DNA from 3 places in the Epibacterium sp. HA2-3 genome. Region 2 is predicted to be linked to each of the others. Evidence: riboswitches for the same ligand, from Rfam matches in the RefSeq annotation. Region 2 holds a riboswitch; each other region holds the start of a gene.

The links. A riboswitch is a leader RNA that binds a small molecule or an ion and turns the genes downstream of it on or off. The one in region 2 is predicted to bind cobalamin.
Region 1: it holds a riboswitch for cobalamin, as region 2 does, so the genes downstream of both, ACZ1HH_RS00870 (hypothetical protein) here and ACZ1HH_RS10265 (DUF1636 family protein) in region 2, are expected to answer to the same signal.
Region 3: it holds a riboswitch for cobalamin, as region 2 does, so the genes downstream of both, ACZ1HH_RS15985 (aromatic ring-hydroxylating oxygenase subunit alpha) here and ACZ1HH_RS10265 (DUF1636 family protein) in region 2, are expected to answer to the same signal.

Annotation. Positions count from the first base shown of each region.
Region 1 covers NZ_CM172490.1:180,347-187,966, forward strand. The annotation lists gene ACZ1HH_RS00845 (isocitrate lyase/PEP mutase family protein) at 1-164, opposite strand, end outside; gene recR (recombination mediator RecR) at 360-959, opposite strand; gene ACZ1HH_RS00855 (YbaB/EbfC family nucleoid-associated protein) at 1,104-1,448, opposite strand; gene ACZ1HH_RS00860 (DNA polymerase III subunit gamma/tau) at 1,547-3,373, opposite strand; gene ACZ1HH_RS00865 (protein-tyrosine phosphatase family protein) at 3,597-4,136, shown strand; gene ACZ1HH_RS00870 (hypothetical protein) at 4,147-4,593, opposite strand; cobalamin riboswitch at 4,718-4,951, opposite strand; RNA gene ffs (signal recognition particle sRNA small type) at 5,112-5,210, opposite strand; gene ACZ1HH_RS00880 (5'-nucleotidase C-terminal domain-containing protein) at 5,281-7,179, opposite strand; gene nudC (NAD(+) diphosphatase) at 7,440-7,620, shown strand, end outside.
Region 2 covers NZ_CM172490.1:2,188,510-2,196,129, forward strand. The annotation lists gene cobO (cob(I)yrinic acid a,c-diamide adenosyltransferase) at 60-746, opposite strand; cobalamin riboswitch at 771-1,009, shown strand; gene ACZ1HH_RS10265 (DUF1636 family protein) at 1,108-1,611, shown strand; gene cobW (cobalamin biosynthesis protein CobW) at 1,631-2,665, shown strand; gene cobN (cobaltochelatase subunit CobN) at 2,791-6,036, shown strand; gene cobG (precorrin-3B synthase) at 6,033-7,193, shown strand; gene ACZ1HH_RS10285 (precorrin-8X methylmutase) at 7,195-7,620, shown strand, end outside.
Region 3 covers NZ_JBVFUL020000002.1:311,081-318,700, reverse strand. The annotation lists gene ACZ1HH_RS16010 (hypothetical protein) at 1-815, shown strand, start outside; gene ACZ1HH_RS16005 (substrate-binding periplasmic protein) at 959-1,726, shown strand; gene ACZ1HH_RS16000 (TRAP transporter large permease) at 2,311-3,711, opposite strand; gene ACZ1HH_RS15995 (TRAP transporter small permease subunit) at 3,704-4,381, opposite strand; gene ACZ1HH_RS15990 (C4-dicarboxylate TRAP transporter substrate-binding protein) at 4,471-5,487, opposite strand; cobalamin riboswitch at 5,751-5,953, shown strand; gene ACZ1HH_RS15985 (aromatic ring-hydroxylating oxygenase subunit alpha) at 6,088-7,314, shown strand; gene ACZ1HH_RS15980 (FAD-binding oxidoreductase) at 7,320-7,620, shown strand, end outside.

The DNA of each region.
Region 1 (7,620 bases), 1.1 Mb from region 2:
TAGCCATGTGCTGCCGCCATCGACAAGCTTCCCGTCGCGACCGCAGGCGCACCGTTTTCAGCCAGCGCTTTTGCGCCTGCTGCATCCCAGATGTTGTAGAGCACCACTGGATCGCCTTTTTGGTGGAGCGCGGCAAAACGCGTGGCTTTTTCAATCTGCGACATGGGGAAATCCTCTCTTCAAATCCTCTGCGCCGCTCAGTACGGGCAGTGCGGCCCGGTATGGCAGGTGCCTTGAAATAACACAGACAGAATATCGCGCCGCTTGAGATCGGGCGCCGATCTCAGGATTTCAAATCTGCGCGCGGAAGGCCGCAAATCCCTGTTTGCAAAGGGGGCAAGCGTCGCGTCGGCTCGAGCTCAGATTTCCTTGCGGGCGCGCAGTGCAGCCGAGATCGTGCCATCATCAAGATAGTCCAGCTCGCCGCCGATGGGCACACCCTGCGCCAGTGACGTGAGCTTGACACGTCCAGACAGTTGATCTGCGATGTAATGCGCCGTGGTCTGGCCATCGATCGTCGCGTTGAGTGCGAGGATCACCTCACTTACCCCTTCGGTGGAGACCCGATCCACGAGGCGAGGGATGCGCAGATCTTCGGGGCCAATGGCATCAAGTGCTGACAACGTGCCGCCCAGGACGTGATAGCGTCCCTTGAACACACCAGCGCGCTCCATCGCCCAGAGGTCCGCCACATCCTCGACCACGCAGAGTTCTCCATTGGCGCGCGTCTCATCCTCGCAGAGCGCGCAGATGTCGCTCGTGCCCACGTTGCCGCAGTTGAGACACTCGCGCGCGGTCTCTGCAACACGGCTCATGGCATCGGCGAGCGGGGTCAGGACAAGCGCACGCTTGCGGATCAGGTGCAACACAGCACGGCGCGCGGAGCGGGGGCCAAGCCCCGGCAGCTTGGCCATCAATGCAATCAATGCCTCGATATCGCTGTTGTCCTGCGCAGCCATTCCTCTGCTCCGTTCTGCTTCTGTTCAACTAGGCCGCATTGCGCGGTGAAGTGCAAGCCCTGCTGGCATTTGCAGTGTGAGCCTGCGCGCGGGCATGAAAAAAGGCGACCCTTGGGGCCGCCTGATTTTCGCATGTCACTGGCGTCAGAACGGCAGTTTCATGTCCTTGGGAAGGCCCAGACCTTCGGTGAGTTTGGTCATTTCGTCCTGCGCACGCTCGGCCGCTTTGGTCTGCGCGTCCTTGACGGCGGCGAGGATCAGATCTTCGACCACTTCCTTGTCGTCCCCGTTGAAGATCGACGGGTCGATATCCAGCGACTTCAGATCGCCCTTGGCGCTCGCGGTCGCCTTGACCAGCCCGGCACCGGCTTCGCCGACAACCATGATATTGTGCAGCTCTTCCTGCATTTCGCCCATTTTGGACTGCATCTCTTGGGCTTTTTTCATCATCCCGGCCATATCGCCGAGGCCGGAAAGGCCTTTAAACATATCCTATCACTCCTGATGTCAGGTTTGCCCCGTTAGATATGTGAGCGGCTGCGTGCAGGCAAGGGCAAAGCCTCTGGTGCTGCGCGCCGGCGCTTGGGTCACTCCTCGAAGGGGTCCCATTCGTCTTCGACCTCGGGCAGGGCTTCGGCCTGAACCTCGGCGGCCAACTCCTCTTGGGTACGGATCTTGGTGATCTTTGCCTTGGGAAAATTCTGAAGGACCGCCTGAACAAGCGGATGTGCCGAAGCCTCGGCCCGCAGAGCGTTCTGCGCCGCATCGCGCAGCTCTGCGATTGTGGGCGCGTCGCCATCCGGGGCGATCGAGACGACCCAGCGGCTGCCGGTCCAGTTCTGGAGCGCAGTGCCGATCCGGGCCGCGAGATCCTGCGGGGCATTGGCGGCCGGGGTGAATTCGATCCGACCCGGCTGATAGGACACGAGCCGCACGCCTGTTTCGACCTCCACCAGCAGTTTGACATCGCGGTGATGGCGGATCAATTCGATCACATGTTCGAAGCTGGGATAGCGCGCGAGCGCGCTGTCGGCGCGCGGTGCGAGTGCTACGCTCTGTCCGTTGGCAGTCGACATCGTATGGCCTCCGCGCGGGTCACCACTGGGGGCGCCTTGCGGCGGGGCGGAGGCGTAAGCCGGAGCCCCGCCTCCCCCGCCCGCCGCAGGCGATCCCATGCCCTGCATGGGGTGTCCGCCGCCCGGCCCACCTGGATGTGGCGGCGGCGGTGTGTCCTGCAGTTTGCGCAGCAATTCTTCTGGCGAGGGCAGATCGGCCACATGGGTCAGGCGGATTACCGCCATTTCGGCCGCCATCATCGCATTGGGGGCGGCGGCGACTTCTTCGAGCGCCTTGAGCAGCATCTGCCACATCCGCGTCAGCACTCGCATCGGCAGGCGCGCGGCCATATCCTGTCCACGGGCTCGCTCATCAGGGCTGATGGTAGGGTCCTCGGCGGCATCCGGCGTGATCTTCACCACCGAAACCCAGTGGGTGATCTCGGCCAGATCGCGCAGCACCGCCATCGGATCGGCGCCTTCGGCGTATTGTGCGGACAATTCTGTCAGCGCAGCAGCGGCGTCGCCGCGCAGGATCATATCCATCAGATCCAGCACCCGGCCCCGATCGGCCAGGCCAAGCATTGCACGGACCTGATCGGCCGTAGTCTCTCCGGCGCCATGGCTGATTGCCTGGTCCAAGAGCGATGTCGCATCCCGCGCCGAACCTTCTGCGGCGCGGGTGATCAGCGCCAGCGCATCGTCGGCAATCTCGGCCTGCTCGCTGCTCGCAATCCGGCGCAAGAGGTTGATCATCACCTCCGGTTCGATCCTGCGCAGATCAAAGCGCTGACAGCGCGAGAGCACCGTCACGGGCACCTTGCGGATCTCGGTGGTGGCAAAAATGAACTTCACATGCGCGGGCGGCTCTTCCAGCGTTTTCAGCAACGCATTGAAGGCCGACGTCGACAGCATGTGAACCTCGTCGATGATATAGATCTTGTAGCGCGCCGAGGCCGCACGGTAGGCCACGCTGTCGATTATCTCGCGAATGTCGCCCACGCCGGTGCGCGATGCGGCATCCATCTCCATCACGTCGACGTGGCGGCCTTCCATGATTGCGGTGCAGTGCTCGCACTTGCCGCAAGGCTCAGTAGTGGGGCCACCTTGGCCATCCTCGCCAATACAGTTCATGCCCTTGGCAATGATCCGCGCGGTGGTGGTTTTGCCCGTGCCGCGGATGCCCGTCATGATGAAGGCCTGCGCAATGCGATCCGCGGCAAAGGCGTTCTTGAGCGTGCGCACCATAGCGTCTTGCCCGACGAGATCGGCAAAGGTTTCGGGCCGGTACTTGCGTGCCAGAACCTGATATTGTCCGCTCTGTACTGTGTCAGAGATCTCGGGGCTGTGCTCGCTCATGAGGGCCTTTCGAATGGTCTTTGGGGGCGCAGGCCGGATTCGACCCCAGCGCCAAGTGTTCCGTGCAAACTAAGCTCCGACGACAGCTTCGTCCACCGCTGTTGGGGATGATCGTGCAGAATGGCGAGGTGACAGAAAAGACTACCTGTAGGACGCTTTGGCAGGCTAAGGTGACAAGACGGTATCGCGGATATGGGTCCGCGGCTCCCGGGGGGGAGAGTAAATGGTAAGTGCTACGAAATTGCAGCCGCAGCAGGCTGAACCAACTTTGTCGCTACATGCGCTTTCGGTGGGCGATGGGATCCTCGCCCTGAGCCGGGCGCCCGGTGCAGGGGGCGATTATGCCGCCGATCTGCGCCTGATCCACGAATGGCGCCCGTCTATGGTGATCTCGATGACCACGCGCGTCGAGCATGTTATCCTTGGCGTAGAGACTCTGGGCACGGACATTCAGGGGCTTGGCAGCCGCTGGTTTCATATGCCGGTTGAGGATTACCAGACCCCGACAAAGGATCTTGAGGATCATTGGCATCAGGTCAGCGCGCTCGCGCGGCAGGCTTTGTCGGGTGGAGGGCGTGTCCTTGTGCATTGCCGTGGCGGCTGCGGTCGATCCGGCATGGCAGTGCTCCGGCTGATGATCGAAAGCGGCGAGCCGCCGGATGCAGCTCTTGCACGGCTCAGGGCCCTGAGGCCCTGTGCGGTGGAAACGGATGCGCAGATGGCTTGGGCCTATGGCCGCCGTCGCCAAGCGCCGCCAGCATAGGCCGAGCAGCTTAGCTCATCAGACGTGGTCTCTGTGCCCCCTGCGGGTGGCGAATTGAGGGCGCTTGCACGGGCGGACGCGCTGGGCGGGCTTCGCCAAACGCGCGGGGCATGTCTGCGCTGGAGGTGCCATGCGCGCTGCCCCCGTCTGCCGACAACATTGCATCCGCAAATCGGTCCAGCGTCTCTGTTTTGGTCGTGGCCTGCACATCGCAAAACACCCGAATACGGGCATGACTTGCGGCAAATCGCGCCGGGCAGGCTTTCTCACAGCCATCGAGGCGGCTTTCACCACTGATTTCGAAATCGTCTTTCGTAAGCCCGCGGGCGCTGTCGAGCGCTTTTGCCAGCGCCGCCAGCATCCGCTGCGCCGCTGGGCAGGGGCGCCCGAGGTGCAAACATGTTGTTGATACAAACTCATGCGTGCCCGCGTCACGCGTCTCTGTGTGGTCCGTCATTCTCGTGCCCTCCGCACTCGGATCAAGGGGCCGGAGGGATGAGCGGGACATCGGACGGGATCAGGCCCTTCGGGCGCGGAGTGATCAGCCATCAGACCTCCTCCGAGACACCCCGCCCGGCTTCAGGTTTACATTGCCGATGGCAGGTCTCCTGACTTGCGGGTCATCGCGAACCGGCCCTTCCCGACCCTTTTTTGCCGGTTACGACGTTGGGGTCAGTGGCTTTGCCGGGGAACTCGCCGCTCACAGTTGCGGGGGCAGTCACGGACTTGGCGGGACCCAATGGTCCAAAGCCTCACCGTATTCCCTTTTCATCCCACCCCAAACAGAGGCAGGAACCATCTGTCTGGATGCTACGCAGCGGTAAGTCGCCTCGTCAACTGGGATCTTTCTGCGAGCGCGAAATAGGTCAGCGGCGCGGCACAAGACACATGGGATGCGCAAGACAATACGAGGATGTGCAGGTAGGGAACAGGCTCATCAAACACAAAACCCCGCCTAGGGCGGGGTCGTGTGACAAGTGAGAGGCTGGACATCGACCCAAGCGGGGCTCGTTGTGGCTGCTTCCTTCCGGACCTGACCAGGTTGGCGAGGCGCTTGCCCGCGCCAACCTCTCGAATCCCGATATAGGGAAGCCGCGGAAAGATGACAACCCGCTGCCGGTTTGAATACTCGTGTGTCGCGCGCTCAGAGGCGCAGCTTCAGCGCCAGAAACCCAGTGTCGAGCTCTGTTGCGGAGCGGGCCACATTCTCGGGCAATTCATGGAGGTGGCGCCTGGCACCCGGGCCCGTGAGGGCAATCGCATCCACACCCAAGTCCGGGCTGAAGCGCCAGGGCGCCGGAAAGACGGCGGAAAGGTCATGTGCAGAGGCCACATAGGCGCCGACCACATCCCGGATCATCTGCGGCGGCAGGGGCAGACCGGGCGCATCCATAAGCATTCGAAAATTGCCACCGCCGCTGCTGCGGTAGCTGTTGAAGGCGACTGCAAACTGCTGGTCCCCGTGCATGGGGCGGCCATTCCACTGCAGGTTCCTGATCCGCCCCGGCCCTTCATGGAGCCTGCGTCCTTCGGCATCAAACCGCGCGTGCTCTCGAGGGTCGATTTCATACTGCAGGCCGAAAATGACATCAAAGTTGTGCCCCGGACGCGCAGGATCTGCCAGCAGGCGCGCGTCTGCATCAGGCTCCAGCTGATTAAAGAGCCCTGCGGACATCTCGAGCCAGTCTCGCACTTGATGGCCGTTGACGATGATGCAGCGCAACTCGTTGGGGTAACTGTAAATATCTGCGACATGACGGCGTGAGATCTCTCCCGGTGGGACGTCCGTGTAATTGAGCGGCCCGGCGCGCCCGCCAAATTTGGCCGGCGCCACGGCAGACAAAAGTGGCAGGTCCGCATACTCTGATTTCAGCAGCATCGGCTGCACCGCGGCAGCCTGTGCCGTCGCAATGAGTGCGAGGGCGCGATCTTCAGCAAAATAGGTGAAATAGGAATGATGTGCCTCGGACAATGTGCCGACTTTTGCCGCCATCTCGGCACGCGTCTGTTCGTGGACATCCCGTAGCGCCAGAACGAGATCTGGTGCCTCAGAAACAACCGGGCGCAGACCGTCGCGGGTTTGATGCGCTACGGCGCGTAGCGCCGCGCTGCCGCCTTCAACGCGCCAGCCCTGTGGCGTCTGACGCAGGCCGAGATCTATCACCCCGAGATGAGACCCGCCGGACCCGGGCATGACGACCGGAATCTCCCAGTCACGTCCCGAGCCGTCGGGCGGTGGGAGCAACAAATGCGTATGCCCTCCGATGGCTGCGTCGAGACCGGGCAGACGCGACAGGGGGCGAAGCGCGTTTTCCATTCCGTCCCGCGCAGTGTCATCGCCTTCTCCTGTGTGGGCGAGGGCAATCACCACATCCGCACCGGACGCCCGCAGGTCTGAAATCGCAGCCTTTGCGCTGCGCAGCATGTCATCCACATGCAAGCGTCCGGCCAGATGGTCCGCGTCCCAGAGCATGGTTTGAGGGGGCAGCACCGACAGCAGGCCAATCTTGACCTCCGCCACACCATCCTGGCCACCTGTCGCCCTTCGAAAGTGCCGCGTCAGGATCAGATGTTTGTGAACTGGCAAGGTGTCATCTGCTGAAAGCGGTGTGATGTTGCTGCTCACCGCAGGGCAGGGGAGCGCTGAGAGAACCCGGGACAAGGCGGATAGGCCGTAGTTGAACTCGTGATTGCCGAGGCCGACGGCATCATACCCGAGGACCTCAAATGCATGGATAGCAGGTGCCAAGGCGCTGTCCGTTGCCAGAGCCGGTTCTGCAAGCGGCGAACCTTGGAGCCAGTCGCCATTGTCCAAGAGTACCGCAATATCACCAGCTTCGGCTGCCTCTTTCCGGGCCTCTGCGATCAACTGAGCCGTGCGGCTGAGGCCGATGCCGGGGTGCTCTTGATCGGCGTAATAATCAAAGCCGAGAAGGTGACTGTGGACATCAGATGTCGCAAGCACGCGCAACCGCCCCGTCACGCCAGGTTGGTCGCCCGCCTCTTCTTGCGTTCCCGTGGCATCTTGATCGTCTTGGGTCATTCTATGCCATTCACCATCGCTCACAGGCGCCGTTCCGATTTGGAACGCACCCGGTGCTAGATCTGTTTGTTAACGATTAGAAGAACAGAGACATGGGCCTCTGAGAAACCCCTGCGATGGGCTTTTTTTGAGTTTTTGAAAAGCGTGGCATTTTTGCTTGTGTGTGTGACTCGATCACGGCATCACGCCTATCGCGGGCTGGCCAGTCATCGCCTATATAGGACGGTGACTTGAAATAAATTTCGGAAAGTGAGGCGGTTATGAAGCGAGCGGAGCAGGTGACCTTTGGTGGCAGCGGTCTCGATCGCGCCGCGCATTTGCGTGCAGATGGCGGTGCGCTTCAGACGCTTTGGGACGCCGCAGATGTCCAGATCATGCTTTTGTGGCGTGGCAAACCCTTGTGCGTTTTTGCGCCGGATCATGCCGAAATCGAGGGGCTGG
Region 2 (7,620 bases):
AATATCCCGGAGCGCGAGGCAGCGACTCGCATCCCCACCCCGCGCCCTGCGTTTGGGGTTTAGAATTCCACGCCCTTCTGCGCCTTGATCCCGGCACGGAAGGGATGCTTCACCTGAGTCATCTCTGTGACCAGATCCGCAATCTCGATCAATTCTTCCTTGGCGTTGCGCCCGGTGAGCACCACATGCGTCATCGCCGGTTTGTGCTCGACGAGGAACTCAAGAACCTCCTCAAGGTCAAGATACTCATAGCGCAGCGCAATGTTGATCTCATCGAGCAGAACCATCGTGTTCTTCTCATCAAGGATCATCTCCTTGGCCTTTTCCCAGCCCGCGCGCGCAGCGGCGATATCCCGGGCCTTGTCCTGCGTCTCCCAGGTGAACCCCTCGCCCATTGCGTAAAACTGACAGAGATCCGAGAAGTTTTCCTCGATCAGCGTCCGTTCGCCGGTCTGCCAGGCCCCCTTGATGAACTGCACCACCGCCGAGGGCATGCCATGGGCGATACAGCGCATGATCATACCGAATCCCGAAGAGGATTTGCCTTTGCCCGGGCCGGTGTGAACAATAATCAGACCTTTTTCGCCATCTTTCGTCTTCATCATCCGGTCCCGCGCGGCCTTCTTTTTGGCCATCTTCGAGGCATGGCGTGCCGCTTCTTCTTCTGAGATGCCGGTTTCGGACTTTTGGGATGTCTGGTCGCTCACTGTCTTGCTCCTTGCGGGTCTGACCCAGGGTTTGCCCATCTCTTGACAAAGACATGCCCCATGGCGCAAGGAAATTTCGTTGGTTCCCGAAGGTGACAGCCTTTGGGCGAAGAGGGAATGTGTCGGGCCGGGATCATCCTTGCTCCAAACACAGCCGCCCCCGCGACCGTGACCGGAGAGGTCTTCCACCGCCACTGGCGCGCCCCTTGTGGGCAGGCCGGGAAGGCAGGGAGACCGTTCGCGCCCCACTCGGGGCCGATCTATCCGCAAGCCGGGAGACCTGCCAACGCGTGAGAACCGGCGGACGGGGTGTGCCGCGACCGGTTGAGGGCCTGCCAGCACTTGCGCGCGCCCCCATCTGGCCTGCCCCGCTTCGCCCCAGAGGAGGAGAAAAGGCCGCATGGGAGAGATCCCCAATCAGAGCCCGGACGATCAAAGCCCAGAGGATCAAGGTCCGGAGCCGGTCGTTCTGACCGTCTGCACCACCTGCCGCCCAGAAGGCAGCGACCCCGAGGCTCCGCGCCCGGGACGTATTCTGGCGGACCGGCTGGCAGGCAGCGCCCTGCCCGAAGGCGTCACCGTCCGTGGGGTGGAATGTCTCTCGGCCTGCAAGCGGTCCTGCACGCTGCATCTATCGGGCGGCCCTGCGCGCTGGGGCTATATCTACGGCGATCTCGACCCCGACGCGCATCTCGACGAGATCCTTGCCGGCGCGGCCGCCTATGCCTCGACCGAGGATGGGTTCGTGCCCTGGCGCGAGCGCCCCGTGGTGTTTCGCAAGCAATCCATCGCCCGCATCCCGCCCGTCTCCATGCCAAGTGTTGCGCTCACGCCGACACAAGCCCCCGGCGCTCAGACCGAAGACACCCCAGACACACCTGCGTTGCAAAGCGCAAAGGATTGATCCGAAAGGCCGATCTCACATGACCTCATTGAACAAGATCCCCGTCACCGTCATCACCGGTTTTCTGGGCGCGGGCAAAACCACATTGATCCGTCACCTGATGCAGAACCCGCAGGGCAAGCGCCTCGCTGTGGTGGTGAACGAATTTGGCACCGCCGGAGTAGATGGCGACATCCTGAAATCCTGCGCGGATGACAACTGCCCCGCAGAGAACATCATGGAGCTCGCAAACGGCTGCATCTGCTGCACCGTGGCAGATGATTTCATCCCCACCATCGAGAGCCTGATGGCGCTGCCCGAACCGCCCGAACACATCGTTATCGAGACCTCTGGCCTGGCGCTGCCCAAACCGCTGCTCAAGGCCTTTGATTGGCCCGCGATCCGCTCGCGCATCACCGTTGACGGTGTGATCGCTCTGGCTGATGCCGAGGCCGTCGCCAAGGGCCAGTTTGCCCCAGATCTGGACGCCGTGCAGGCCCAGCGCGAGGCAGACGAGAGCCTCGATCACGAAACCCCGCTCTCCGAAGTCTTTGAAGATCAGATCGCCTGCGCCGATATTGTGCTGTTGTCCAAGGCCGATCTCGCCGGTGAGGCCGGTGTCGACAAAGCCCGCGCGATCATCGAATCTGAGGCCCCGCGCAAACTGCCGATTCTGCCGATGACCGAAGGCGTGATCGATCCGCGCGTGATCCTCGGACTGGAAGCTGCAGCCGAAGACGACCTTGATGCCCGCCCGAGCCATCACGACGGACATCACGATCACGAACATGACGATTTTGAATCGATCGTGGTCGAAATGGGCGAAGTATCCGACCCCGAAGACCTGCAAAAACGGATCATCGAGATGGCCCGCAGCCGCAACATCCTGCGGGTGAAGGGCTATGTGGCCGTGGAAGGAAAACCGATGCGAATGCTGGTACAAGCAGTGGGCGAACGTCTGCGCGCGCAATACGACCAACCCTGGGGCGCACAGGAGCGCAAAACCCAGCTGGTGGTGATCGCCGAGCATGATAACATCGACACAGCAGGCATCCACGCCGACCTCGGGGCCTGAGTTTCCACACCAAGGGCGCTGACCTCTCGCCGTGAGGTCCCGCCCGACCCTCCCCGGGAGGGCGCTTTGCACCCATACAGGGTCTGACGCTGCCCTCTCCGATTTGAACGAAGCGGACCACCCTCATGCACGTCGTCTTCCGCGAGAGCCACGGACTCGGAGAAACAGACACCCCCTATGACGTCGGGCAGACCCCTGGCGATCTGGTGGTGCTGTCGTTCTCCGACAGTGACCTTGGCGCCTTTGCGGCAGGCTGGCACCGCGCGGCGGGCAAATTGCCCTCGACCCGGCTCGCAAATCTGGTCGCGCTCAAACATCCGCTCTCGGTGGATGTCTACGCCGAGCAAACCCTCGAAGGCGCCAAAGGCGTCTTGGTGCGTCTGATTGGTGGCGAGAGCTACTGGTCCTACGGTCTGGCGACGCTTCAGGACCTGGCCCGGCGCAAGGGCATTGCGCTTGCCGTCCTGCCTGCCGACGGTCGGGAAGATCCCCGCCTTGACGAGCTCTCGACCCTGCCGATCTCGACCCTGCGCCGTCTTCAGGCGCTCTGCGATGCGGGCGGGGCCGTGGCCGCGCAGGCCGCGCTGGCGCAACTGGCACTGGCGTCGGGGCTCTATGCGAGCCCCGTGATTGGTCAAAAGACGGTGCCGGATTTTGGCTATTACGATCCCGACGAGGGCGCGCTCAGCGCCCTACCCAAGACCCATAAGCCCTTGGTGCTGGTGACGTTTTATCGCTCCTATCTGACCTCCGCTGATACGGCTCCGATCGATGAAATCCTGCGGGGATTGCGCGCGCGTGGCTATGCGGCTTTTGGTGCTTTCGCCCCCAGCCTCAAAGCCCCCGCCGCTGTCCAATGGCTACGGGCAGAGCTTTCGCAGCGCGCGCCGGTTGCGATCATCAATGCCACCGCGTTTTCGGCGCAGGGGCGCGATGGCAGCGCCTCGCCCCTGAGCCTTGTAGGATGTCCCGTCTTCCAGGTCGCGCTCTCGACCGCGCGACGCAAGGACTGGGATCTGGCGGACCGGGGCCTCTCGCCTGCGGATCTGGCCATGCATGTGGTGCTGCCGGAAGTGGACGGCAGGCTCTTTGCAGGAGTGGTCAGCTTCAAGGCGCCGACAAAACGCGACCCGGATCTGCAATACTCTCGCTTCACCCATCGCGCCGATCCCGAACGCATTTCCGCAGCACTCGACCGGATCGAGGCGCATCTCAGGCTGGCACGACAGGCGCGCGCCGAGACACGCCTTGCGCTGGTGCTTTCGACATATCCCGGACGCGACTACAACCTCGCCCATGCGGTCGGGCTGGATGCGCTCGCCTCTACCGCAGAGATCCTGAGCGCCTTGGCCCGGGATGGCTATGACGTCGCCCCTGAGGCGGACCTCGGCGCGCGTCTGTCCGAGGACACTCTGACCTGGCCCCTCTCGGAGTATATCGCGGCGCTCCACAAGCTGCCCGAAGCCTTGCGCGATGACCTCAAGGCCGCATGGGGGGCGCCCGAACAGGATCCAGCCGTACGCGATGGCGTCTTCCATTTTCGCGCGCTGCGGGCCGGCAAAGCGCTGATCGCGCTGCAACCGGAACGCGGCGACGTGCAAGCCCGCGATGACGACTATCACGACCTCGAGCGCACGCCCTGCCATGGGTATGTTGCTTTCTACCTTTGGCTTCGTGACCAGGTGGATGCGCTTGTGCATGTGGGGGCACATGGTACGCTCGAATGGTTGCCGGGCAAGGCCGTGGCACTTTCTGGGGCCTGCTGGCCCGAGGTGCTCGCGGGGGATCTGCCCGTGATCTACCCCTTCATCGTCAACGACCCGGGCGAGGCCGCACAGGCCAAGCGCCGGATCGGTGCGCTCACCCTCGGCCATATGCCGCCGCCGCTGGCTGAAACCACGCTGCCAGCCGGAATGGGACGGCTCGAGAGCCTGCTGGACGAGTATTCCACCGCCGATGGTCTTGATCCGGCGCGCCGCGATCGGCTCATTGCCGACATCCGCGCCGAAGCCCAAGGCACCGGCGTCGAAGAGGATCTCGGCATCCCCACCGAGGCCTCTGCCGCAGAGGCCATCACCCGCATTGACCGCTTTGTCTGCGACATCAAGGAAAGCCAATACGGTGAGGGGTTGCATGTCTTTGGGCGCGGGGCGCATGGCGCCGAGGAAATGCAGGGCCTGTTGCGCGCGCTTCGGGGCAAGCTGGTGGCACCGGGGCCGTCCGGGTCGCCCTACCGCGGGCGCTCGGACGTGATGCCCACCGGGCGCAACCTCTTTACCACCGATCCCCGCGCGGTTCCGTCGCGGGCGGCGCAGGCGCAAGGGGTCAAACTCGCCGAAGAGCTGTTGCGCCGCCATCTTCAGGATCATGGCGATTGGCCCTCGGGGTTGGTTGTCGATCTCTGGGGCTCTGCCACCATGCGCACCGCGGGCGAGGAATTCGCCATGGCGCTGCATCTTGCGGGCCTTGCGCCGCAGTGGGACGAAGGCTCCGAGCGAGTTTCAGGTTTTGAGGTCATCCCGCTGGCGCTTTTGGGGCGGCCCCGCATTGACGTGACCCTGCGCGTCTCGGGCCTCTTTCGTGATGTCTTTCCGGGTCTTGCGCAAATGTTCGAGGCCGCCGCCGCCGCCCTCGGTGCGCGCGAAGAAGACCCAGGCGACAACCCCTACCTTCAGACCACGCCGCGTGTCTTTGGTCCCAAACCGGGTCTCTACGGGCTGGGGATGACGCAGCATCTGGATGACTACTCCGACGAGGCCCGCGCGGCGGCTGGCGAGGCGTGGCTTGCGGCCTCTTCCCACGCGATCGATGCCAAGGGAGAGATCACCGAGGCACGCGACGCCTTGGAAAAACGCCTGCGCAACGCGGACAGTTTCGTGCATCTTCAGGATCTTGCAGAGACGGATGTGCTGGTGGCTTCTGACTATGCCGCCCATGAGGCGGGCTTTGCAGCGGCGATGAAGCGGCTTGGGGCAAAAGCGCCCTCGCTCTATCACATGGACGCAACCCGCATGGACCGCCCACAGGCGCGCAGCCTGCAAGAAGAAATCGCTCGCGTGACCCGCGCCCGGGCTGCCGATCCGCATTGGGCCACCTCGATGATGAACCACGGGTTTCGCGGCGCGGCAGAGATTGCGGCAACGCTCGATCACATGGCCGCTTTTGCGCATCTTGCGCAGGTGGTGCCCGCGCATCTCTTTGACCTCTATTTCGAGGCCACTCTTGGGCGTGAGGATCTGGTGGCGTTTCTGGAACGCGAGAACCCCGCCGCGCTGCAGGCGATGTGGGATCGCTTTCGCGCCCTGCGCGATGCCGGTCTCTGGGTGACGCGACGCAACTTCATTCTGGCCTCACTGGAGGGCGCGGCATGAGCGCCCCTGCGCCCAAAGTCTATGGCTGGTGCCCCGGTGCGCTCAGGCCGATGATGTCCGGTGACGGGCTTGTGGTGCGCATTCGCGCGCCTATGGGGCGGCTCTCGCCGGAGCAGGCCGGGGCGGTGGCAGAACTTTCCGCGCGGTATGGCAATGGCCTCCTTGACCTTTCGGCACGGGCAAACCTGCAGATGCGCGGCATCCAAGAGAGCGATCACCCGAACCTCATTGCAGCGCTGCAGGATTTGGGCCTTGTAGAAGCCGACGCCAACGCCGAAGCGCGGCGCAATATCCTGCTCACCCCCTTCTGGCGCAGCGGCGACCGGAGCCACCAGATCGCGCAGCGTCTTGCCGCGCTTCTGTCCGACGCCACAACCCTCGACCTGCCCGGCAAGTTTGGATTTGCAGTGGATGCAGGCGAGGCGCCCGTCTTGCAAGCGACCGCTGCCGACATTCGCATCGAAGGCGACGGCGACCGCCTCATGCTGCGCGCTGATGGCGCAGATGTGGCGCTTGAGGTCACTGAGACTGAGGCCGCGACTCAGGCCCTCGCGCTTGCCCGCTGGTTCCTCGAGCAAGGCGGCGCGTCCGAGGGTCGAGGCCGGATGCACGCGCTGATTTCGCGCCGCGGCGCCCCCGACACGCATGGCGCAGATGTGGCCAAGGGTGCCCCCCTGCCTGCCCCCGGCCTTACCAGAAACGGAGCGCTCGTGGCCCTCGAGTTTGGCCAGATCCACGCAACGACCCTCGCGGCGCTTGCCAAACACAGTGCCTTGCGCCTCACGCCGTGGCGCATGATGCTGGTCGAAGACGCCCAAGACATCGCGCCCCTGCCCGGCCTCATTCTGGGTGCAACAGATCCGCGCCTGCAAGTGAGCGTCTGCACCGGCGCGCCCGGATGCCTGCAGGCGCTTTCGCAAACCCGCGACCTTGCCCGTGATCTCGCACCGCATCTGCAGGCGGGCACCCACCTGCACGTCTCCGGCTGCGCCAAGGGCTGCGCCCATCCCCAGCCTGCCGATGTGACCCTGACCGCCACCGGCACAGACCGCTTTGATCTCATCCGCAAGGGCCGCGCCAGCGACGCCCCCTTGCGTTCCGACCTCACTGCGCGCACCCTGCGCGCCGCGCCGCACATCCTGACGAAAGACACCTGACATGCTGCACACCTATGAAACCGACGGCGCCAAGATCTATGCCGAGAGCTTTGCGACCATCCGCGCAGAGGCCAATCTGGCGCGGTTCACCAAGGATGAAGAGGTCGTGGCCGTGCGCATGATCCACGCCGCAGGCATGGTCGGGCTCGAAGAGCACGTGCGCTTTTCCGAGGGCATGGCCAAAACCGCCCGTGCCGCGCTGGCAGACGGCGCGCCGATCCTATGTGATGCCTACATGGTTTCAGAGGGCATAACCCGCCCGCGCCTGCCTGCGGACAACGAGGTGATCTGCACTCTGCGCGACCCCAAGGTTCCTGAGATGGCGCGTGAGATGGGCAACACCCGCTCTGCCGCCGCGCTGGAGCTTTGGCGCCCCAAACTCGACGGCGCAGTGGTCGCCATCGGCAATGCGCCAACTGCGCTGTTT
Region 3 (7,620 bases), on a different replicon from region 2:
TGTTCGTTCTCAAGGCCGGACGTGGACTTCTGGCGCTGGTGATCCTTTATCTCGGGTTTGTGACCCAGGATTGGGAGAGGCTCTTTCCGTTGATGCTGGTGTTCATCATCTATTTGCCGGTGGAAATGATACTCCAGACATTTTTGCAAGCGGCCATGAGTCAGATGGCGCGAGATACGCTGATTGAGGGCCACATCAACAGATTTGCCATCGTCAAAACGCTCTTGGGAAATCTTTTTTCCCTGCTGTTCATCGGTTTTGTCTCTTATCTTTTGCGCCGTGCATCAGAGAGCAAGCAGAGTGGGTTTCTCGGTTTTCTGGTGGCGATAGTCGTCTTTGTGGTGGCCGAAGTCTGGGATTTGGTGTCCAATTTCGGTATCTCCGCCATCGTTGTGGAACGAGCGGGCGTCAAAACCTTGGTCGCACGGTTGAAAGAGCTGCGCAGTCATGTGCCTGAGACGCTTGTTGGTGTGATTGGCATTGATCTCGCTGGCGGCGTTGCGCAATCCCTGTTTGCGGGGGGCGTCGTACTGGGGCTCTTTGGCGGTGGTGCCGTGGGCTATCAATTCGCGACCAGCCTGCCGGATGCGTTTCTGGCACATTTTGGCGAGATCCCGGTCAATACGCTGCCCACATTGTCGCTGCTGGCACTGAGTTTTATTCTGTCTGCCGTGATCGCTTCGGCAACGGTCTTGGCCAAAAGCCTATACTTTACAAGTCTCTATCTGTTTGTCGTGCACAAGGGCGAAGTCCCAGACGACAAGCTCCCCGCACTGGCGCGGATGCTGCAAGACGGAAAGGATGCCTCCTCCTAAGCCCAACTGCCGAGTCTAACGGCGTAGGGCTCGATTCAAATGCACTGAAAAAGACCAGATCCAACTGGCAGCGCGTAAACGCAAATTTCGGATTTTCAATGCAACGGTTCCCTCCTATCGACCTTGTCTTATGGAGTAGCCTGATGAAACGCACGCTCACCGCCCTCTCTTTTGTTCTCATGGCTCTCGCGCCTGCAGGGTTCGCCGACCCGATCCGAATCGCCACGGGCGAATACGCGCCAATGACTGGAGAAGCCCTGCCCAATGGGGGCGTGGTCAACGGGTTGGTCGCACGTCTGGCAGAAGATGCCGGGATCGAAATCGCATTTGAGTACATGCCATGGAACCGCGGTCTCGAGCTTACCCGCGCGGGCCAGCGCCACGCCGCAAGTTATTGGAGTGATCTGGCGGATCAGAGCGGCCTGATCGAAGTGGGGCCGGTCTCCAGCGAGCGGATCGTGTTCTTCTACCGCAAGGACAAGCCATTGCCGGAATGGACCAGCCTTGGCGATTTGGCGGGCCAAACCTTTGGTGCCACGCTGGGCTATCCCTATTCCGAAGAGTTTTGGGCCTTGGGTGAAAACGGAACCTACAACATCCAAACCGCGCCAAATGACATCTCGAACTTCAAGAAGCTCCTCGGCGGTCGCATTGATGCGTTTGTCATTGATGAGTTGGTTGGCTGGGACATGTTGAACCAGAATTTCTCGCCGGAAGACGTCGCACAGTTTGCCGCGAGCGAGATGCCCGTGACCGAGACACTGGCCTATCTGCAAGTCTCCTCAGAGATTGAAGGAGGCGCCGATATCGCCGCGAGATTGCAGGCTGCCTACGACGCGTTGCAAGCTTCTGGCGAGCTGGCCGCAGTCAAAACCGCCCTGAATTCAGAGGCAGGCATTCCTGCAAACTGATCTAATTTGGGGTAGGGAGTGATACTCTCTACCCCGTTTGATCACAGCATTGCGTTGTGCCCTGGCGCCTTTCTTAAGACGCTTCGATTTGGTGCGTGCAGCGGATATAGCCTTGGGCGACGTATAAATTCGTGAAGTTCGAATGCGCGCCGTGGTGGCAGTGCTTCATGCCGCAGGGTCTACTTGCTGCTAGTATCTAAATTTGTTCTCATGTGTGCAGAAGCTGCTCTTGCCCAAGGAAAGTGGCCGTAAATCTTGCTGCGCATCGCGCAGTCAGAATTCGTTGAGCGCTTCACGCTATATCATTGGCTCCTTCCGGGTGGGTGCAATCGAAGACACATCGATGAAGGGGCTTTTATCTATCCTGATGATCGCGTCGGCGGGCGGTGAGCATCGCGCAAGGGCAATGCGAAAATAGTTCATATTGTCGCCTGTCGTCGAAACCGGGTTTCACACGTCGACCGGAAAAGACCTCGTAGCCGGAATGGCGTCGGGTCAAATCTGCCGCGCCCCCAGTGCAAAGGACACTCCATCCGTTTTCGCACTGAGGGCGCAGATTATTTGCCTGTAGTGGGACCTAGTCCCTAGCCTGCCAAGCTTGGGAGCCACAAGACAATGGCAGGAAAGGCCACCAAGAGCGCGATTGTCACAGCGTCTGCGATGAAGAACGGGATCACGCCGCGGAACACGTCTTGTACTGACAAATCGTCTCGTACCCCCGCTACAACAAAGCAATTCAGCCCGATTGGGGGCGTGATCAGACAGAACTCCGCCATCTTGACCACCAGGATGCCAAACCAGATCGCGCACATTGGGCCGGACATGCCGAAGGCAGAATCCGCAGCCGAGACCATCTCGCCCCCGTTCAACGCCATGACGGCCGGGTAGACAACAGGCAGCGTCAGAAGAAGCATGCCGATGGCGTCCATGAACATCCCAAGAACCGCATAGGCAAGCAGAATACAGATTAGGATCAGCATGGGCGAGGCCGAGAGGGTCGAGATCCAGTCGGCGAAGGCCGAAGGCAGATCTGCAAAGCCCAGAAAGCGCACGTAGATCAAAACACCCCAGATGATGGTGAAGATCATAATCGTGAGTTTGGCAGTCTCAAGCAGCGCATCCAGCAGTTCGCGCATCCGCATCCCGCGCATTAGCGCGACGAGAAAGACGATGAAGGCGCCGACAGCGCCGCCCTCGGTTGGTGTCCCCCAGGCTTCGCCAAATGGGTTGTACACAAAGAAGATGATGATCACGACAACCGCAAAAATCGGCAGGGCAGGTGGCAAGGACAGCAGGCGTTCGCGCCAGGTGAAGCCGGTGACCGGTGGGCCGACCGTCTTGAAGATCATCGCGATGGCGATGATCAAGCCCGCGTAGACCACGGCCGAAAACGCACCGGGCACAAAGCCGGCCAGCAAGAGCTTGCCCACATCCTGCTCAACAATGATTGCATAGATCACGAGGATGGCAGAGGGCGGGATCAGAGAGGCGAGGGTGCCGCCTGCGGCGACCACCCCAGCTGCAAAACGCTTGTTGTAGCCAACCGCCAGCATTTCCGGGATGCCGATCCGGGCAAAGACCGCAGCGGTCGCAACCGATGCGCCCGAAACGGCGGCAAACCCTGCTGTGGCAAAAACGGTGGATACCGCAAGGCCCCCGGGTACCCAGGCAACCCAGCGCTTTGCGGCCTCAAACAGTGCCGTGGTCAGGCGGGCGTAGTAGGCGAGGTAACCAATCAAAATAAAGGTCGGGATGAGACTGAGCGCCTGGCTCGAAACCTTTGAGTGCGGTACTTGGCCCGCAATTTTTACACTAATTTCAACAGCTTTCCAGAAACGCTCCGGGTTATAGTCAAAGCCGTTCCACCGAAGCCACACAAGACCCACAAAGCCCGCAAGCCCGGCGGCAAACGCAACCCGCATGCCCAGCACAACAAGCACCATCATTCCGGCGGTGACCCAGAGGCCGATTTCGATATCAGTCATTGCCGACCTCCTTGAGTTGCTCCGCCTCAGCAGCGGCTTGCTCGGCGACGGATTGGATGAGCGGTACGGCCGCAGGGCTCTGGAGTCCCAGAACGAAGGCGCGGGCATAGGCCGTCATCTGCAACAGGAGCCGCGCTGAGAGCACAGCCAAGGCAACCGGCACCACCAGCTTGGATGGCCAGATCGGCAGGCCGATGTCGATGGAGCTGTCGCGCGAACACAGCGGGCGGGCGCAATCAAACGAACGGTCGAAATGGGCCCAGGAGCCCCAGACCAAGGCGATCACCAGCACCAGCATGCAGAACACGGTGATGAATTCAAAAAGCCAAAGCGCGCGACCCTTTAGCCGTCCCACGAGGATGTCCATGCGGATGTGGGAACCTTCGCGTTGCACATAGGAGACGCCCAGGATGGCGATCAAGGGCATCAGTGCTTCGATATAATCCACATAGCCGGGCAGGGGGCCGTCCATCAGGCCGATCTTGTCGAAAAATGGCGCCAGAAATGTCCGATCCAACTGACGGCCGGCCACGGAATATGCGGCCAGGAACATGAGTGAAAAGGCCGCAAGACCGCTCAGAATTGCTGTGACGCGCTCAATGGGCAAAAGGGCCCGATCCAGCTTTGACAAAATGCTGGCATCGCTGAGCACGGTTGATGAACCTGCCATAGCTTCCCCCGATATGTGATTATTGGTGAGATACGCAGAAGCCCGGACCAATTGGTCCGGGCCGTAGGCCATAGGCCATTGCGTTCAGATCAGCTGCCGTTGCGGTGATCTGCGAGCGTTTTCTGAACCAGATCATAGAGCTCCTGACCCGGCAGGCCCTGTGCTTCCATATCCTTGATCCAAGCGTCGCGGATCGGCTCAGCCGCAGTAGAGCGGAATTCTGCGAGCACCTCTTCCGAGATCTCGACCTTTTCGACGCCTTTTTCCTCGAGAACGCTATCCCACTTCTTCAGCAGCTCGCCGTAGTTCGCCAGGTAGTGATCCAGCGCTTCGGCAACCGAGCTGTCCAGCGCTTCGCGCTCGGCGTCAGAGAGGCTTTCGTAAGCGTCAATGTTGACCACAACCGGGCAGTTCACGGTGCCGGGGTTGAGGTTAGCGGTCCACCAGTCAGCGCGGTTGATGGTGCCAAAGCTCAGATGCGCATGTTGTGCGAACGCTACGGTGTCGACCACACCGGATTCCATCGCCTGATAGGCCTCGGTCGCGGTGACGGAGGTCGGAACGGCGCCAACAGCCTTGAAGGCTTCGCCGATACCGCCGGTTGCCCGCACGCGCATGCCTTCGAATTCCGCCAGATCATCACGCACATCACCGGTGCCGACGATATTATATTGCGGCATCGGCGAGGTCATGAGCAGCTTTGCGTTCCACTGCGCCATTTCCTCGGCTGCGGCGGGGTGGTTGTAGACCGCGCTAGAGACCGCAACCTCCTCTTCGAGGTTGGAAATGCCCAGGAAGGGCAATTCAAGAACGGTAATCACGCGGTTTTTGTCGCGGTGATAGCCGGCGCAGAACTGCGCCATCTCAAACGCGCCAATCGAGATCCCGTCGAGATTCTCGCGGTTTTTGGACAGTCCACCATAGCTGATGTTCATGGTGAATTCGCCGTCGGTTTTCTCGGACACCAGTTCAGCGAGCTTTTCGACGTGCTCGGTAAAGGCGCGGCGTTTGCCCCAAACCGAGACATTCCACTCTGTGGCCATGGCTTCTGCCGCAAAGGCAAAGCTCACGGATGCAACAGCGGTAAGTCCCAAGAATTTTTTCATATTTTCCTCCCCAGTCGGATTTTACCGTATTTGTTTATGTGCGGCAGGATCACCAAATTGAGTGGCTTTGCCAACCCCAAACTTCGCGCTGGTTTGGCAAAGCTCCGATGAGCGCGCTCCGGCCTGCGTCTCAGAAATGCGTCGATGGGCCAAAGGTTCAAGAGGCTGCGCGATCCATGCATGTTTTTGCGGATGTGAGGCGGGCTTGTCTCGAACTCAATAAACAACGTCGCAAATTGGAGATCGGGCGCGGCAAATCTCGATACAACTCTGCCCTACGAGGTGCTGTCCGGGCTTTCCGGACGGAGAATTGGGAAGCCGGTGCGATTCCGGCGCTGCCCCCGCAACGGTCATGGGATTCGCGGGCGTAACATCTGCCACTGGGAGGAGGACCCGGGAAGGCGTTGCGCTCCGACCAGCAGGTCACCCCCAGAGCCCGGAAACCAGCCTCGGCAGATATCGTCAACCGCGGGCGGCGGTTTGGGCATCTTGAAAAGGACGCGGGCACCTCCCTCGCGGCCTCACGGGATCCCATTGCCGTTTGCACTCTACCAACAGGGCGAAGGTTCACATATGTGAACTTTGTCACGGAGCCAGGAAATGCACAGCAATATCAACACGCTGATCGCTAACCACCGCGCAGGACATGCACTTGATCAGGCGTTTTATACCGATGCCGAGGTGTTTCAGACCGATCTTCAGGAGATCTTTTACAAAGAATGGCTTTTTGCCATTCCCGCCTGCGAGCTGGACAAGCCAGGGAGCTACGTCACCCATCAGGTTGGCAACTACAATGTCATCATCGTGCGCGGTGCAGACAATGTCATTCGGGCTTTCCACAATGCTTGTCGTCACCGTGGCTCGGTGATCTGCAAGGCGAAGAAAGGCAACAACCCTAAGCTCGTCTGCCCCTATCACCAGTGGACTTATGAACTGGACGGTCGTCTGCTGTGGGCGCGTGATATGGGGCCTGATTTCGAGCCGAGCAAACATGGGCTCAAGACGGTCCACTGCCGTGAGCTTGCTGGGTTGATCTATATTTGTCTCGCCGATGAGGCCCCGGATTTTGAACGGTTTGCCGAGGTCGCCCGCCCCTATCTGGAGGTTCATGACCTCTCGAACGCCAAGGTCGCCCATGAAAGCTCCATCGTGGAGCGCGGCAACTGGAAGCTGGTCTGGGAGAACAACCGCGAGTGCTACCACTGCGGCGGCAATCACCCCGCGCTCTGCCGGACCTTCCCGGATGATCCCTCCGTGACCGGCATCGAAGGTGGCGAGACCCCGAGCAATTTGCAGGCTCATTTCGACCGCTGTGAGCAGGCCGGGATGCCTTCGGGGTTCCACCTCAGCGGTGATGGCCAGTTCCGTGTCGCGCGCATGCCCCTGAAAGAAGGCGCTGAGAGCTACACGATGGACGGCAAGACCGCCGTGCGTCGCTGGCTGGGCCGTGCAGCCTTTGCGGATGCGGGCTCGTTGCTCAAGTTCCACTACCCGACCACTTGGAACCACTTCCTGTCGGACCATTCGATCGTGTTCCGAGTCACGCCCATCAGCCCCACGGAAACCGAGGTGACGACAAAATGGCTGGTTCACAAAGACGCGGTTGAAGGTGTGGATTACGATCTACAGCGGCTCACCGAGGTTTGGATTGCCACCAATGATGAAGACCGCGAGGTTGTGGAGTTCAACCAGATGGGGATCAACTCGCCGGCCTATGAACCGGGGCCCTATTCCCCGACCCAAGAGAGCGGCGTCCTGCAATTTGTGGAGTGGTATCTCTCCACCCTCAAACGCAACAGCGGCCCACACGCCGTCGCAGCGGAGTGACCCTGATGCCCAGAAACAGCGAACGTACCGTCTGGACTGATGCGGAGATGCTGGAATGCGTCTCCATCATTCCCGAAATGGACAACACGGCATCTTTTACCTTTAAGGCGCCCTCGGGGGCCCTGTTTGAGTATGACGCAGGCCAGTTCATGACCTTGGAAATTCCGGTGCCAGGTGGGCCATTGCACCGGACCTACACGATCTCCTCTTCGCCCTCGCGGCCGCGGACGATCACCATTACCGCCAAGGCGCAAGCCGACAGCATCGGCACCCGCTGGATGCTGGACAACCTGCGCCCTGGCAGCC